DNA from 4 places in the uncultured Virgibacillus sp. genome. Region 3 is predicted to be linked to each of the others. Evidence: riboswitches for the same ligand, from Rfam matches in the RefSeq annotation. Region 3 holds a riboswitch; each other region holds the start of a gene.
The links. Region 3 has a riboswitch for S-adenosylmethionine ahead of Q1A47_RS00665 (methionine ABC transporter ATP-binding protein). Riboswitches for the same ligand answer to the same signal wherever they lie in the genome.
Positions count from the first base shown of each region.

Region 1: linked by a shared signal. The riboswitch ahead of Q1A47_RS10745 (PLP-dependent aspartate aminotransferase family protein) and the one ahead of Q1A47_RS00665 (methionine ABC transporter ATP-binding protein) in region 3 are both predicted to bind S-adenosylmethionine.
Region 2: linked by a shared signal. The riboswitch ahead of Q1A47_RS12115 (methionine ABC transporter ATP-binding protein) and the one ahead of Q1A47_RS00665 (methionine ABC transporter ATP-binding protein) in region 3 are both predicted to bind S-adenosylmethionine.
Region 4: linked by a shared signal. The riboswitch ahead of Q1A47_RS15875 (5-methyltetrahydropteroyltriglutamate--homocysteine S-methyltransferase) and the one ahead of Q1A47_RS00665 (methionine ABC transporter ATP-binding protein) in region 3 are both predicted to bind S-adenosylmethionine.

Region 1 is NZ_CANMAB010000042.1:15,015-18,259, reverse strand. It holds gene Q1A47_RS10745 (PLP-dependent aspartate aminotransferase family protein) at 94-1,845, opposite strand; SAM riboswitch class I at 2,000-2,120, opposite strand; gene rarD (EamA family transporter RarD) at 2,256-3,158, opposite strand.
Region 2 is NZ_CANMAB010000052.1:3,016-6,260, forward strand. It holds gene Q1A47_RS12105 (ABC transporter substrate-binding protein) at 1-362, opposite strand, end outside; gene Q1A47_RS12110 (NAD(P)/FAD-dependent oxidoreductase) at 379-1,434, opposite strand; SAM riboswitch class I at 1,624-1,730, shown strand; SAM riboswitch class I at 1,812-1,915, shown strand; gene Q1A47_RS12115 (methionine ABC transporter ATP-binding protein) at 1,988-3,019, shown strand; gene Q1A47_RS12120 (methionine ABC transporter permease) at 3,009-3,245, shown strand, end outside.
Region 3 is NZ_CANMAB010000002.1:12,322-15,566, reverse strand. It holds gene Q1A47_RS00670 (methionine ABC transporter permease) at 1-200, opposite strand, end outside; gene Q1A47_RS00665 (methionine ABC transporter ATP-binding protein) at 190-1,221, opposite strand; SAM riboswitch class I at 1,326-1,436, opposite strand; gene Q1A47_RS00660 (thioredoxin family protein) at 1,505-1,843, opposite strand; gene Q1A47_RS00655 (toprim domain-containing protein) at 1,887-2,243, opposite strand; gene gcvH (glycine cleavage system protein GcvH) at 2,471-2,854, opposite strand; gene Q1A47_RS00645 (arsenate reductase family protein) at 3,054-3,245, opposite strand, start outside.
Region 4 is NZ_CANMAB010000086.1:5,931-9,175, reverse strand. It holds gene Q1A47_RS15880 (Na+/H+ antiporter NhaC family protein) at 1-949, opposite strand, end outside; SAM riboswitch class I at 1,240-1,344, shown strand; gene Q1A47_RS15875 (5-methyltetrahydropteroyltriglutamate--homocysteine S-methyltransferase) at 1,714-2,826, shown strand; gene Q1A47_RS15870 (XRE family transcriptional regulator) at 3,165-3,245, shown strand, end outside.

The sequences.
Region 1 (3,245 bases), on a different contig from region 3:
AACCTCCTTTCTAAAAGTGAAACAGTTTTGTTACATAAATAATTAGTTCTAAATTTCTAAAATTAGTTTGATTCCAGCATACTGTTTGCTCGTTCAAACATGAGTGAGGTCAGAAGCATCGTCTTGTGATCGCAATGCTAAAAACTCGTCATAAGGATTTTTTGCGGTAATAACAGTGATCCCAGCTGCTTTGGCATATTCTAAAGTACTATTTTGATAAGGCTGTTCCAACCATACTATTTTTCCTTGTTTATTTATAACTTGTTCGATAACACCTGATGGGAGGTCTGATTGGAGAAACCATACAGCATCAAGCTCAGTTGGAATAGCTGATAAGTCTCTGAACACATGCTGAGATTCTTCAGTTGTTGAATGACTTATATAATAAAGCTCAAAACCAATAGATTGTAGCTGTTTGACTTTTTCCCTTTCTTTCTCTCCTGCATCTTCCCAGCCGTATACGGCAATGGTTTTTTTTCGTATATTTCCATTATTACGATCAAACGGAGAGCTAAGTAGCCAACTGATAGCGACGGAATCATTGGTTGTTATCGTTTTTGCTTCGCCAGTAGCTTCAGCGATAGCAGCATCTAAGGTGTATAATAAGTCGGTAACAGACTCCAAACCAATCGATAGACGAATTGTTTCCTCCGTAACACCACTAGTTTTTAATTCTTCAACGGTTAGTTGTTGATGCGTTGTTGAAGCAGGATGAATAATTAGTGATTTTGCATCACCAACATTAGCTACATGTGACCATAATTCAATACATTCAATTAATTGTCGTCCAGCTTCTCTCCCCCCTCGAATTCCAAAAGTGATGATAGATCCAGCACCTTCACTAAAATATTTTTTAGCTCGCTTGTTTGATGAATGGCTTTGTAAACCTGGGTAGTTCACCCATTCGATCGCAGGATTTTTAGCTAAGTATTCGGCAATTATCTGTGCATTTTTATTATGTTGAGGAATACGAAGATGCAAGGTTTCTAAACCCTGTAATAGTAAAAACGCATTATGCGGGCTAATACACGCACCAATATCACGCAATAATTGTACCCTTAATTTAGTAGCAAAAGCCGCAGGACCAACATCAATGAAACGGAGGCCATTATAGCTCTCATCTGGTTCTGTAAAGCCAGGGAATTTGCTGTTATTCCAATTAAACCTTCCGCCATCAACGACAACACCTCCAATGGTCGTACCATGTCCTCCTATCCATTTTGTAGCGGAGTGGACCACAACATCTGCTCCCCATGCTATCGGCTTAGCAATATAAGGTGCGAATGTATTATCAATTATTAAAGGAATATTATAAGAATGAGCTAAAGCAGCAATGGTCTCGACATCAAAGATGTGCAGACTAGGGTTCGTAATAATTTCACCGAAGATTGCTTTTGTTTTATCTGTGATAGCAGCTTCGACTTCATTCTTGTTCTTGCCATTAACAAATTTAACCGTTATACCATAGCGAGGAAGTGTGTTTGCAAATAGATTATAAGTACCACCGTATAAATTACTGTCAGCTATAATTTCATCTCCTGTACTAGCAACATTTAGGATAGCAAAGGTAATAGCTGCCATTCCAGATGCTGTTGCTACTGCTGCTACACCGTCTTCTAATTCGGCAATTCGTTGCTCGAAAGCATCTACGGTAGGGTTCCCTATCCGTGTATAAATGTTGCCCGGTTCGGTAAGGCCAAATAGATTCTGTGCGTGCTCCGTGTCACGAAAAACATAGGATGTTGTTTGATAAATAGGGACAGCTCTAGAACCCGTGGTTGGGTCTGGCACCTGACCTCCGTGTAGTAATACTGTATCTGGTTGTTTCTGGTGAAATTTTGCCATTATTCATTCCTCCTAGGATAGTTTGTAGTTCTGTATTGCCACGACTAGTATTGACGTGGCCAGTTACTGAATAGCAATCCTTGTGTCTGGAGGAAGAGGGGGAAAATGAAAAAGCCCTCTTCCTAAGAAGAGGGCTTGGATTTAACCTTTCCTCCTCTTATCTTCCAGATCATAAAATGGATCTGTAGGATGTAGCACCGTAAAAAGCAATATTTCATCGCTTTTTGGTTGCTGGGCTTCACAGGGCCTATTCCCTCCACCGCTCTTGATAAGAGATGTATTTTTCTAAATTATTGAATATTATATAGGTGTACATAATCTTTTGTCAACCACTAGTTTTAAATCGTAACAAAAGGCAGGCATAATACCATCGCCAAAACGTAAGAAAACCTAGAGCATGTTATATCTTTTTATACATGCTTTTTCCTCAGTGGTCTTCGGTAGCTCGTAAGCATAAAGTTTACTAGAGCTATCCAAATGAACGCGAAAGCAATTAAATGAGCAGAAGTAAAGGCTTCTTTATATATAAATACGCCTAGTAATAACATTAATGTTGGTGCAATATATTGCAAGAATCCGACCATTGCTAAAGAAATGCGTTTCGCTCCACTTGCAAACAGTAACAAGGGAATTGCTGTCATAACACCTGCACCCATTAATAATAGGTTCGTAGATGAAAAGAATTCATGAAGCTGAAAGGCGTTATCAGGGTAAATGGCTAGGTAAATAATTGCGAAGGGGAGAATAAGCATGGTTTCAATGGTTAACCCTATCATTGGTCCGATATCGACCTTTTTCTTCAATAAACCATACAGTCCAAAGCTGATGGCAAGTAATAATGACACCCAAGGAAACACACCATAGCTTATCGTTAAATAAAGCACACCGATTCCTGCTAGAATAAATGAAATAGTTTGACGGAAAGTAAAGGCTTCTTTTAATACGATAATTCCTAGTAATATGCTTATAAGTGGATTAATATAATAGCCCAGACTTGCTTGAACAACATGATTACTATTAACGGCCCAAATAAATATTAACCAATTTAGACTAATTACTAGCGTAGCCAAAGAAATACCAAATAGCTTCTTTTTATTATGAAGCAATTCCTTCCATTCCTTCGTAAAATCCGACCATTTACGCATAATGAGAACAAGTAAAAATGTGAAGACGAAAGACCAAATAATGCGGTGAGCTAATGTTTCCCCTGGAGAAACATGGTCAAGAAGCTTCCAATAGATTGGTAGAAATCCCCATAATATGTATGCTGATGATGTGTAGATCATACCGTTCCGATCCTGATTAGCGTTCATAAGGTTTCATCCCTTCTTCCGGTATAAAGTAAATCTATTTTAGAATTGCTCCAGAAAAAAAGCAAAGATAACGTCTCTAAAGAAAAC
Region 2 (3,245 bases), on a different contig from region 3:
ATTAGATCCGGTTTTAGCGATAATACTTTTTCTTCATTGAGTGGATAGCCAACATCTGTTGCATCCTTTAATAAATCTGATATAAATGGATTATCAAATGCTGTTGGTTCAGCACCTACTACGTTTGCACCTACGGACAGTAGTTCGCCCCCGTAGTAGTCGGTGACAATTCGTTTTGGTTTAACTGGTATATCGACATTCCCTTTAGCGGTTTCAAAACTACGCATTTCTTCTTGTTTATTATTATCTTCATTGCTATCTTGATTTTCTGATTCTTCTTCTGAGCTATTATTACCACCACATGCTGATAAGAAGACAGCAAGAATAACTAGAAAAACTGGTAAGCGCAATTTTTTAATCATTTTCAATCTCCTTAGCTTATGATTTTTGATATAGATGCCTTAATAGCGCTTTATTTCTTGAATTAAATTTATCGTTATGTGAAGATACCCTTGCTTTTGCTGTTGCATCAGGTTCTAATAATAGTTTTGCTTGATTAACGGCATTCGCTGCATCTACAAATGCTCCAGCAATTAAGTGTACCTTCCCATCAAACGATAAGATATCACCAGCTGCATAAAGACCTTCAATGGAAGTAGCTGATTTCGAGGTTCCTTTTACAAAGAAATCCCTTTCTATTTCAATATTTAAAGGGCTTTCTTTAATAAACGTTAATTCTCGTTCATAGCCATAGCTAATGATAAGCGCATCTGTTTTCACTTCTTCTTCTTGATTTGTCTCGTGGTTTCGTATTTCCACGGCTTCGATTTGATCGCCTTGTGCATTAGCATGCAACTTCTCAATGGTTGAATTAAAATGGATGTTAGCTGTAGAATTCATGATTTGCGAAATATGTGCTTCATGTCCTGTAAATTCATTTTTACGATGCACCATATGTAGCTGCTTAGCTATTGGTTCTAATTCGTTAGCCCAATCAATGGCTGAGTTTCCCCCACCAGATATGATAATGTTTTTATTTTTGAAATGCTCAAGACTTTGTACGGTATAATGCAGATTTGTTACCTCAAATCGATCTGCACCTTCAATATCAATTTTAATTGGATTTAATATACCGCCACCAACTGCAAGAATTACTGTTTTACTTAAATATTGATTACCAGAATGGGAAGTTAATACAAATAGGTTATCTTCATTTTTCTCTATTTTTGTAACTTTTTCGTTGAGAATGACTTCAGGATCGAATGTCAATGCTTGCTCTGCCATTTGATCAATTAAGGTAGCTCCAGTTACAGGAGTTAATCCACCTACATCCCAAATCATTTTCTCTGGATATACGTGTACCTTACCACCAAGCTTTGGTTGATATTCTATAATACGAGTTGATAAATCCCTCATGCCACTATAAAAAGATGCATATAAACCTGCTGGTCCACCACCAACAATAGTTACATCTGTAATATCTAAATGTTGCATATTATAATTACCTCCTTCGCCATTGATGATAATGAGAATCATTATCACTATGACTAATTATACAGAATTTTTTTAGGAAAGCAATAAACGGTTAGAAAAATAAATGACAGGTTTATAAAAAATTTTCAAATAGTAATTGACAGGATGTCGCAAGCGTAGTATTGTATATATCAATTACAAAATATAAACTTCTTATTCAGAGAGGTGGAGGGAATTGGCCCTTTGAAGCCTCGGCAGCGGACTTTACAAAGTACTGTGCCAAATCCAACAAGTCATTTGTGCTTGGAAAATAAGAAGAGAGCGCCAATAGATATGGAAATCTCTTCTTACAAACAAGGAGGGATTTTTTTATTCGGGACAAAATTTTATAGCGTAACTTCTTATCCAGAGAGGTGGAGGGACTGGCCCTTTGAAACCTCGGCAACAGACTCTATGAAGTACTGTGCCAAATCCAGCAAGCTAAGAGCTTGAAAGATAAGAAGAGGATAGTATATGGATGCCTCTTCTTAACTGAAGAGGCATTTTTAGTATAGACATAAAGGAGTGATACATCATGATTACATTTGAACGTGTAAGTAAAATTTATAATGGAAAGCAACAACAAATAAAGGCATTAGACGATGTGAATTTGCACATTGAAAAAGGTGAAATATTTGGTGTTATCGGTTTTAGTGGTGCTGGGAAAAGTTCCCTTATTCGTTGTGTGAACCTATTAGAACGTCCCTCTTCGGGAAAAGTAACGGTTAATAATCAAGATTTGCTAAGCCTTTCTCCAAAGGATCTACGTGAAGCTAAACGAAGCATCGGGATGATTTTTCAGCATTTTAATTTATTAAATGCTAAAACAGTATTCGCAAATGTAGCGATGCCGTTATTACTTGCTAATGTACCAAAAGATGAAGTGAAGCGTCGGGTTATAGAACTACTAGAGTTTGTTGGATTAAAAGATAAAGCAGATAATTATCCAGATCAACTATCTGGTGGACAAAAGCAGCGTGTAGGAATTGCTCGTGCCCTTGCTACGAAGCCAAAGGTATTATTATGTGACGAAGCAACTTCAGCACTAGATCCAGAAACTACGAAATCAATTTTACAGCTGCTAAAGAAGATAAATGAAGAATATAACCTAACCATTTTGATTATTACGCATGAAATGGGGGTTATTCGCGAGATTTGCGATAAGGTAGCGGTATTGGATGAGGGGAAAGTAGTAGAAGCAGGTTCCGTATTCGAAGTGTTTGCACAGCCAAAGACAGAGATTGCACATAAATTTGTACGGTCTGTGATGCATGATGATATTCCTAGATCCGTATATGAGCTGTTAAAAGTGCGGGATCAACGTCAGAAAATTTATCGAATTGTATTCCTTGGGGCATCGACGGGACGACCGCTATTATCAGAAATTGCTAAGCAATATGCGGTTGATGTAAATGTGTTATTTGGCAGTATTACGGAGCTACAGGGAACACCATTTGGCAATTTAATCGTCAAACTAGATGGTGATGAAAATGAAATAAATCGTGCTATCATGCATATTCACCAACAGAAGGTAACGGTAAAGGAGGTGCTAGCAGATGTTAGTTAATGGTCAACAAATTGTGGAAGCATTATGGGAGACTATTGTAATGGTTGGCGTTTCCTTGCTTTTTTCGTTTGTAATTGGTCTAATCTTAGGGATTTTACTTGTTGTCACAAGAAAAGGTCATTTATGGGAAAATAAAGCAGTTTTTACCGTATTAAATGCCATTATAAATGTGTTCCGATCTATTCCGTTTATTATCTTAATGGTTGCTGTCATACCATTTACTCGT
Region 3 (3,245 bases):
ACATTTACTACCGTCGCTATAACAAGATTTAATAACTTATTCTGCCAAATTCCACCTTTTTGAGTAAGGAATAGAAGCAATCCTAACAATAACCCAATAATAAACGTTCCAACTAAAGCAATGATCGTCATATAAAAAGTCTCATAAGTTGCTTCTATAAAATCTTCTACTTTAATATTTGGTAATAAATTAGTTAGCATCGTGGATAACCTCCAATTCTACGGAGGTTTCTTCACGAACAAACGAAATAGCTTTGTTCATATCTTTTTCATTACCGTCCATTTGAATAAATAAGGTTCCATAGGCACCAGCCTGTGTTTGCGTTATTTTCCCTTGTAAAATGCTAATGTCCACACCATATTTTTTTATAATTTGACTAATTAATGCGTCGTTCGTTGTTTCTCCAACAAAATGAAGTCTGATTAGCTTTCCATTTTGATAACGGTTCATAACATGTGATATATCACTATCTTCCTCGTCAGACCCCATAATTTGTTTGACGAACTTTTTAGTAACAGTTTGCTTTGGATGTAGAAACACATCGAGTACATTCCCTTGTTCTACAATCTTTCCATTTTCCATAACAGCAACTTGATTACATATTTTTCGAATCACTTGCATTTCATGTGTAATAAGAATAATAGTTAACCCTAAATTTTTATTAATATTAACAAGTAAATCTAATATTGCGTTCGTCGTTTCTGGGTCAAGTGCCGAAGTTGCTTCATCACATAATAAAACCTTTGGCTTATTTGCCAAGGCACGTGCAATACCGACTCGCTGCTTCTGACCACCACTTAGCTGGGCGGGGTAGGATGTTTCTTTTCCCGTTAACCCAACTAGCTCAATCAATGTTTTTACACGATTATCCCTTTCCGCTTTAGGAATCCCAGCTATTTCCAAAGGAAAAGCAATATTATCGGCAACAGTTCGCGACCAGAGCAAATTAAAATGCTGGAATACCATCCCAATATCTTGCCTTACTAATCGAAGTTCTCGTTTATTTAATGTCGTAATTTCCTTGTCATTCATTGTAATTCGACCACTGGTTGGTTCTTCAAGGCGATTTAATAATCGAACGAACGTACTTTTACCCGCTCCGCTATAACCAATAACACCAAAGATGTCTCCTTGATCAATCGAAAGGGTCAAATTATCTACAGCTGCTGTATTGCTTTTGTTTGAAGTAAAGACCTTACTCAAACCCTGTATCGATATCACACGTAATCCTCCTTTTATTTACATACATTTGTATTATGTCCTTAAATACAATTAAAAACGCCTTTCTGTAAGAGAACAGAAAGACGTTTGTTTGCCTTTTCGTCCCCTCATCTATCAAAGCCTAGGCTTTGCAGGAATTAGCACCTTTCAAGCATGATAGCTTGAAGGTTGCCGCGGTTTCATAGGGCCAGTCCCTCCACCGCTCAAGATAAGAGTTTTCAACTATTTAATTACGATAAAAGATATATTAGCATGCTGTATAAACAATGTCAACGATTTTCAGCTAACTATTCTTAAACATTTCCGGCTTATAATCTAATAAATATCGATAAATATTAGGTATGGAATGAAATGCGTACACTTTTTCTACAATTCGATTATCCTTCTTAACAACAAGACACGGTACACTTTCTATTTGATTATCCTGCATAAATTCTGGATACAAGGATGCATTCATCTCATAAAAAATGTCTTCTTGATGTACAGACTCAATTTTCTTTAGCATGGACCTTGCTAAATTGCACGTACCACAAAAAGGAGTAAATATATAAAGAAGGTAGTGGTCTCTTTTCAAAAGTTCGGCTGTAATTTGTTGCAAACATATCACCTTATTTAAACTCATTCATAGTGCTTGCTAAGTCCTACCCATTACTTTTACACCTTGTTTAGATTAAGAAAATCGGATTAACAGCGATTCGTTTACTCACTAATACTTGAGCTAAAATATTTTCAGGAGTTGTTGCTACTTCTCGATATTCACTACTAACATAGATGTGTTCTGCATGTGGTAGTTCTCTTGCCAATTGCTTTCGCAGTTTTTGGCCTGATTCATCCTCATCTACTAAAATGTAGACGTCTTTATCATCTAATGCGTAATCCTCTAACATTTGATCGAATCGTTCAACACCTAATGTTCCATTCGTACATATAATCGTTACATCGTCAGTAATAACCTTTCTAATTTGCTTTTTATCTGTTAAGCCTTCTACGATAATAATTTTTTCTAATTCGTCAGTTATCATCACATAGCACTCCTCAGTAAATCAAGCGGAAGGTTTTAATATCGCTCACTTCTACTATGTTATCAGTAGTTGTCTTTTCGAAATGTGACTTTCCTTTATTATATGATGAAATGTAGTTATTTAGTGATACGTCCAATTCGTAATGTTGAGCAATTAGTATAGCTGTAAAAACATGGCTGATTCCAACCAAAGGTTGTTTATCAGCCATTTATTTTTCTGATATGCAATTAGTCTTGATTTACGATCTCATCATATGCATCAGCAGATAATAAATCATCAAGCTCTGTCTCTTCAGATGGTTCAATCACGACCATCCAAGCTTTCTCGTAAGGAGATTCATTTACGAATTCAGGGCTATCCTCTAGCTCTTCATTCACTTCAATAACCTTACCGCTAATTGGAGCATATAATTCAGAAACTGTTTTCACTGATTCTACACTACCAAATGGTTCATTTACTTCTAATTCATCACCAGGTTCAGGGAGCTCTACGAACACAATATCTCCTAATTCATCCTGAGCAAAATCAGTAATCCCAATACGAACTTTTCCATCTTCTTTTTTTACCCATTCATGTTCTTTTGAGTATAATAATTCTTTAGGTACGCTCAAACTATCCCCTCCAATATGTAATTCACTTTTACTATACAAGGTATACGCGCAATTATCCAGTATTTCTTTTTAACTTTTCATATTATTTGTTCATACGGTTTTTTCCAAAAGTCCATAAATACATGTCTTATTTTGGACGTTTCTTTATGTCTGTTATTTTACGTAAGTCTATCCTAAACATGCTCTGTTCAAAGAGAAATTAAAGCCACGTATTTTCAAACATCTCCTCTTTAAAACCGACTGTTACTTTTGAGTCATCTGCGACAATTGGACGCTTAATTAGCATGCCATCGGTGGCTAATATTGTTGCCATCTCTTCATCAGATGCATCTTTTATTTTATCCTTGATATTTAGTTCTCGATATTTTTTTCCGCTTGTATTAAAAAACTT
Region 4 (3,245 bases), on a different contig from region 3:
TGGTTTCACTTAGTTTTTGGTCCCTTAACATATAGAAAATAAACGTGATGATGAGTGTAATAAATACGGCAAGTAAGATAACAAAGGTAGCATCCGCTTTTGCAAAGGCATTAAATATTCCGGTAGCTCCTTTTTCTACGCCGTTTTGCCATAATAAAAATAAGGTTAGACCAAGCAATAAAAACAAAGGAACAATTAAATTCCAAGGCTGCGCTTTCACCATGGATAGCTCTTTTTTAATTCCTATGCGGTGATGTTCATCTGTCTGTTGCATGTTTTGATCTTTGTTGGTTTGCTTTTTGCTGGGCTTGGACCAGAATGTCCTAATTAGTCCAATGATCAGCATTACAATTGCAAAAAAGTTAAATGGAATACTGTACAAAAATACTTGATAGGCATCTGCTTCCAGATTATGTTTTTGAATTCCCCCTTCAATAAGGGAAACCATGAAACCGACGAAAGCAGTGGCAGCTGGTAATAATACGATAACGGAACTGGTGGATACATCCATCGTGAACCCTACTTTCCAGTGAGACATGTTCACCTTTTTAAGTAAGGATTTTACCACGGGTCCAATCATCATTATTCGAAACATCGGCATCATAAATGTAAAAGGTAGGGTCAACCAGATGACAACTAGAAGTCCTCGTTCGGATTGAATTTTGTCACCAACCCACTCAGAAAATCCTTTAACTCCTCCAGAAATTTGCATCATACCAATCAATCCGCCAAATAAATATAAAAAGGCGATAATATTAATATTCCCTGGATCTGCCAATGTCGTTATGAGATAGTTTACGGCTTCTTTTGTTCCGTTTAATACGCTGAATTCTAACAGAAAAGCACCTACAAGGAGTCCCAGCACTAGTCCAGGAAGAAGTCTTTTTTGCCATATAGCTAAAGCAATAACAATAGTAAAGGGAATGAGGGAGAACCAGGTGTGATCCATCGTACAGCCTCCTCTAAATGGATGGTTTGATATCTAGTATAAGGTTGAAAAAATGAATAAAAGCTATAATTACCATTTGTAAAAAGTCGATTTTTCATACGTAGCTTTTGCAGAAAGACATAATCACTACATGCTTCCTCATAATAGGTGAATCTGTTGATTATTAGATGTCAATAAAGCTATTAGAAAGGGTGAAATGGACAGCAGTTATTAAATAGTGTGAGGAATCTTTTGCTATTTTTTAATAGAATTGCTATGATAGTTTTAATTATTTAAATAATTACATAATATTCTTATCTAGAGAGGTCGAGGGACTAGCCTGAAGACACCTCAGCAACCTGTTTTATAAATAAGGTGCTACTTCTAGCAAGTTTTATAAACTTGAAAGATGAGAAGGTGACGATGTATGTATACAAAAGAGCCCTTCTTAGCAGAAGGGTTCTTTTTAACGAGGCTGAGGCAAAACACACTTATTTACTCAAAATACGAATAATCATGTTATCAATAGGAGTATCATTCCAGCATCGTGAAATATACTCGCTTTCCGCGGGAACGGTCTCAGCTAACTTGGTAAGGAAAACGCTTTTTCTAGTGGATCTTCGGACTCGTGGTGTTACGGCCGGAGTCTCGCTTATTTCAGGTGCTAAATGAATGATTCTGATCAATACGAACGATAATTAATTTTCAACCAATCATTGTTCGTTTTTAATTGTTTCTTCATTCTTTTGTCTCAGCCTTTTTATAACTATAAAGGAGTGGATACATTGACAACAGCAGTAGAACGAATAGCACCTTTCAAAGGAGATCATGTAGGTAGCTTTCTAAGAACAGATCGTATCAAGCACGCGAGATCTCAATATGCTAAAGGAGAAATTAGTGAAAAACAACGAAGAGCAATTGAAGATGCAGAAATTATTAAGCTAGTAGAGAAACAAAAGGCAGCTGGGCTAATGGCTATAACCGATGGAGAACTTCGGCGTTCTTGGTGGCATTTCGACTTTTTAGAGAATTTAAGTGGTGTTGAGGGATTTGAGCCAAATAATGGCTTGAAATTTGCTGGAATTGAGACAAAAAAGCATTCCATTCATGTTACTGGAAAGGTGGAGTTTAATAAAGAGCATCCATTTCTCGCAGATTTTAAGTTTCTGAATGAAGTGGTAGGGAACCGTCATGTTGCCAAACAGACGATCCCAAGTCCGAACATGTTACTCGTTCGTGCTGGATTTGATACAGATATTTATCAAACAATCGAAGACCTTGTTCCAGATGTGATTATGGCTTATCAACAAGCAATTCAGGCATTTTATGATGCAGGTTGTCGTTACCTTCAGTTAGATGACACATCATGGGCATCCTTTCTATCAGAAGAAGGGATTTCCTCACTGCAAGCAAAGGGCATGAATCCAGAAAAACTAAGGGATATTTGCAAACGTGTGATTAATGAATCGATTGCTGAAAGGCCTAAAGATTTACTTATCACCATGCATATTTGTCGAGGCAATTATCGTTCCCATTATTTCAGTACAGGTTCTTATGATGCTGTTTCTGAAACCATTTTCGCTGGGTTGAATGTGGACGGGCTTTTCCTTGAATTTGATGACGAGCGATCTGGAGGTTTCGAGCCTTTATCCTATGTGAACAGAGATGATCTTTGTGTAGTCTTAGGATTAGTTACTTCTAAGTTCCCAGAGCTGGAAGATAAAGATGTTATTAAGAAACGTATTGCTGAAGCTGCTAACTACCTTCCGTATGAACAGCTCTGTCTTAGTCCGCAATGCGGTTTCGCTTCTACAGAAGAAGGTAATCTGATAACAGAAGAAGAGCAATGGAATAAGGTTAGACATGTAGTAGATATCGCTAAGGATGTGTGGAAGTAAGAAAGCATATTAGTAGCCGCTTATATTAAACCATTTTGAATGAATGAAGATAAAGTAACTCCGAATTACCTTTCGAGCATATCAGTATATTCGGAATGTAGTTGGGTGCTTTATCATTCATTTTTTTAAATGGTGATGTTACCTAACGAAAGGAAGGGTGCTTTGACCCGTTAATATTAGCAAAGTAAACAGAACTAGCTAAAAAAACAGCACACTCTGCTTGTATGTGATTAAATCTATAGGCAGTGATTATCTGTATGTTCGGATTGACGATAGTTTCGTTCTATTCTATCATTAAAGAAGTTTATAGAACGTGTGACCACTAGCGGAAGGAGAGAATTGCAATAAATCTTAATAATATAGGTAAGAAAATTAAGCAAATGCGCTTGCGTATGAAAAAAACACAACAGCAGGTAGCG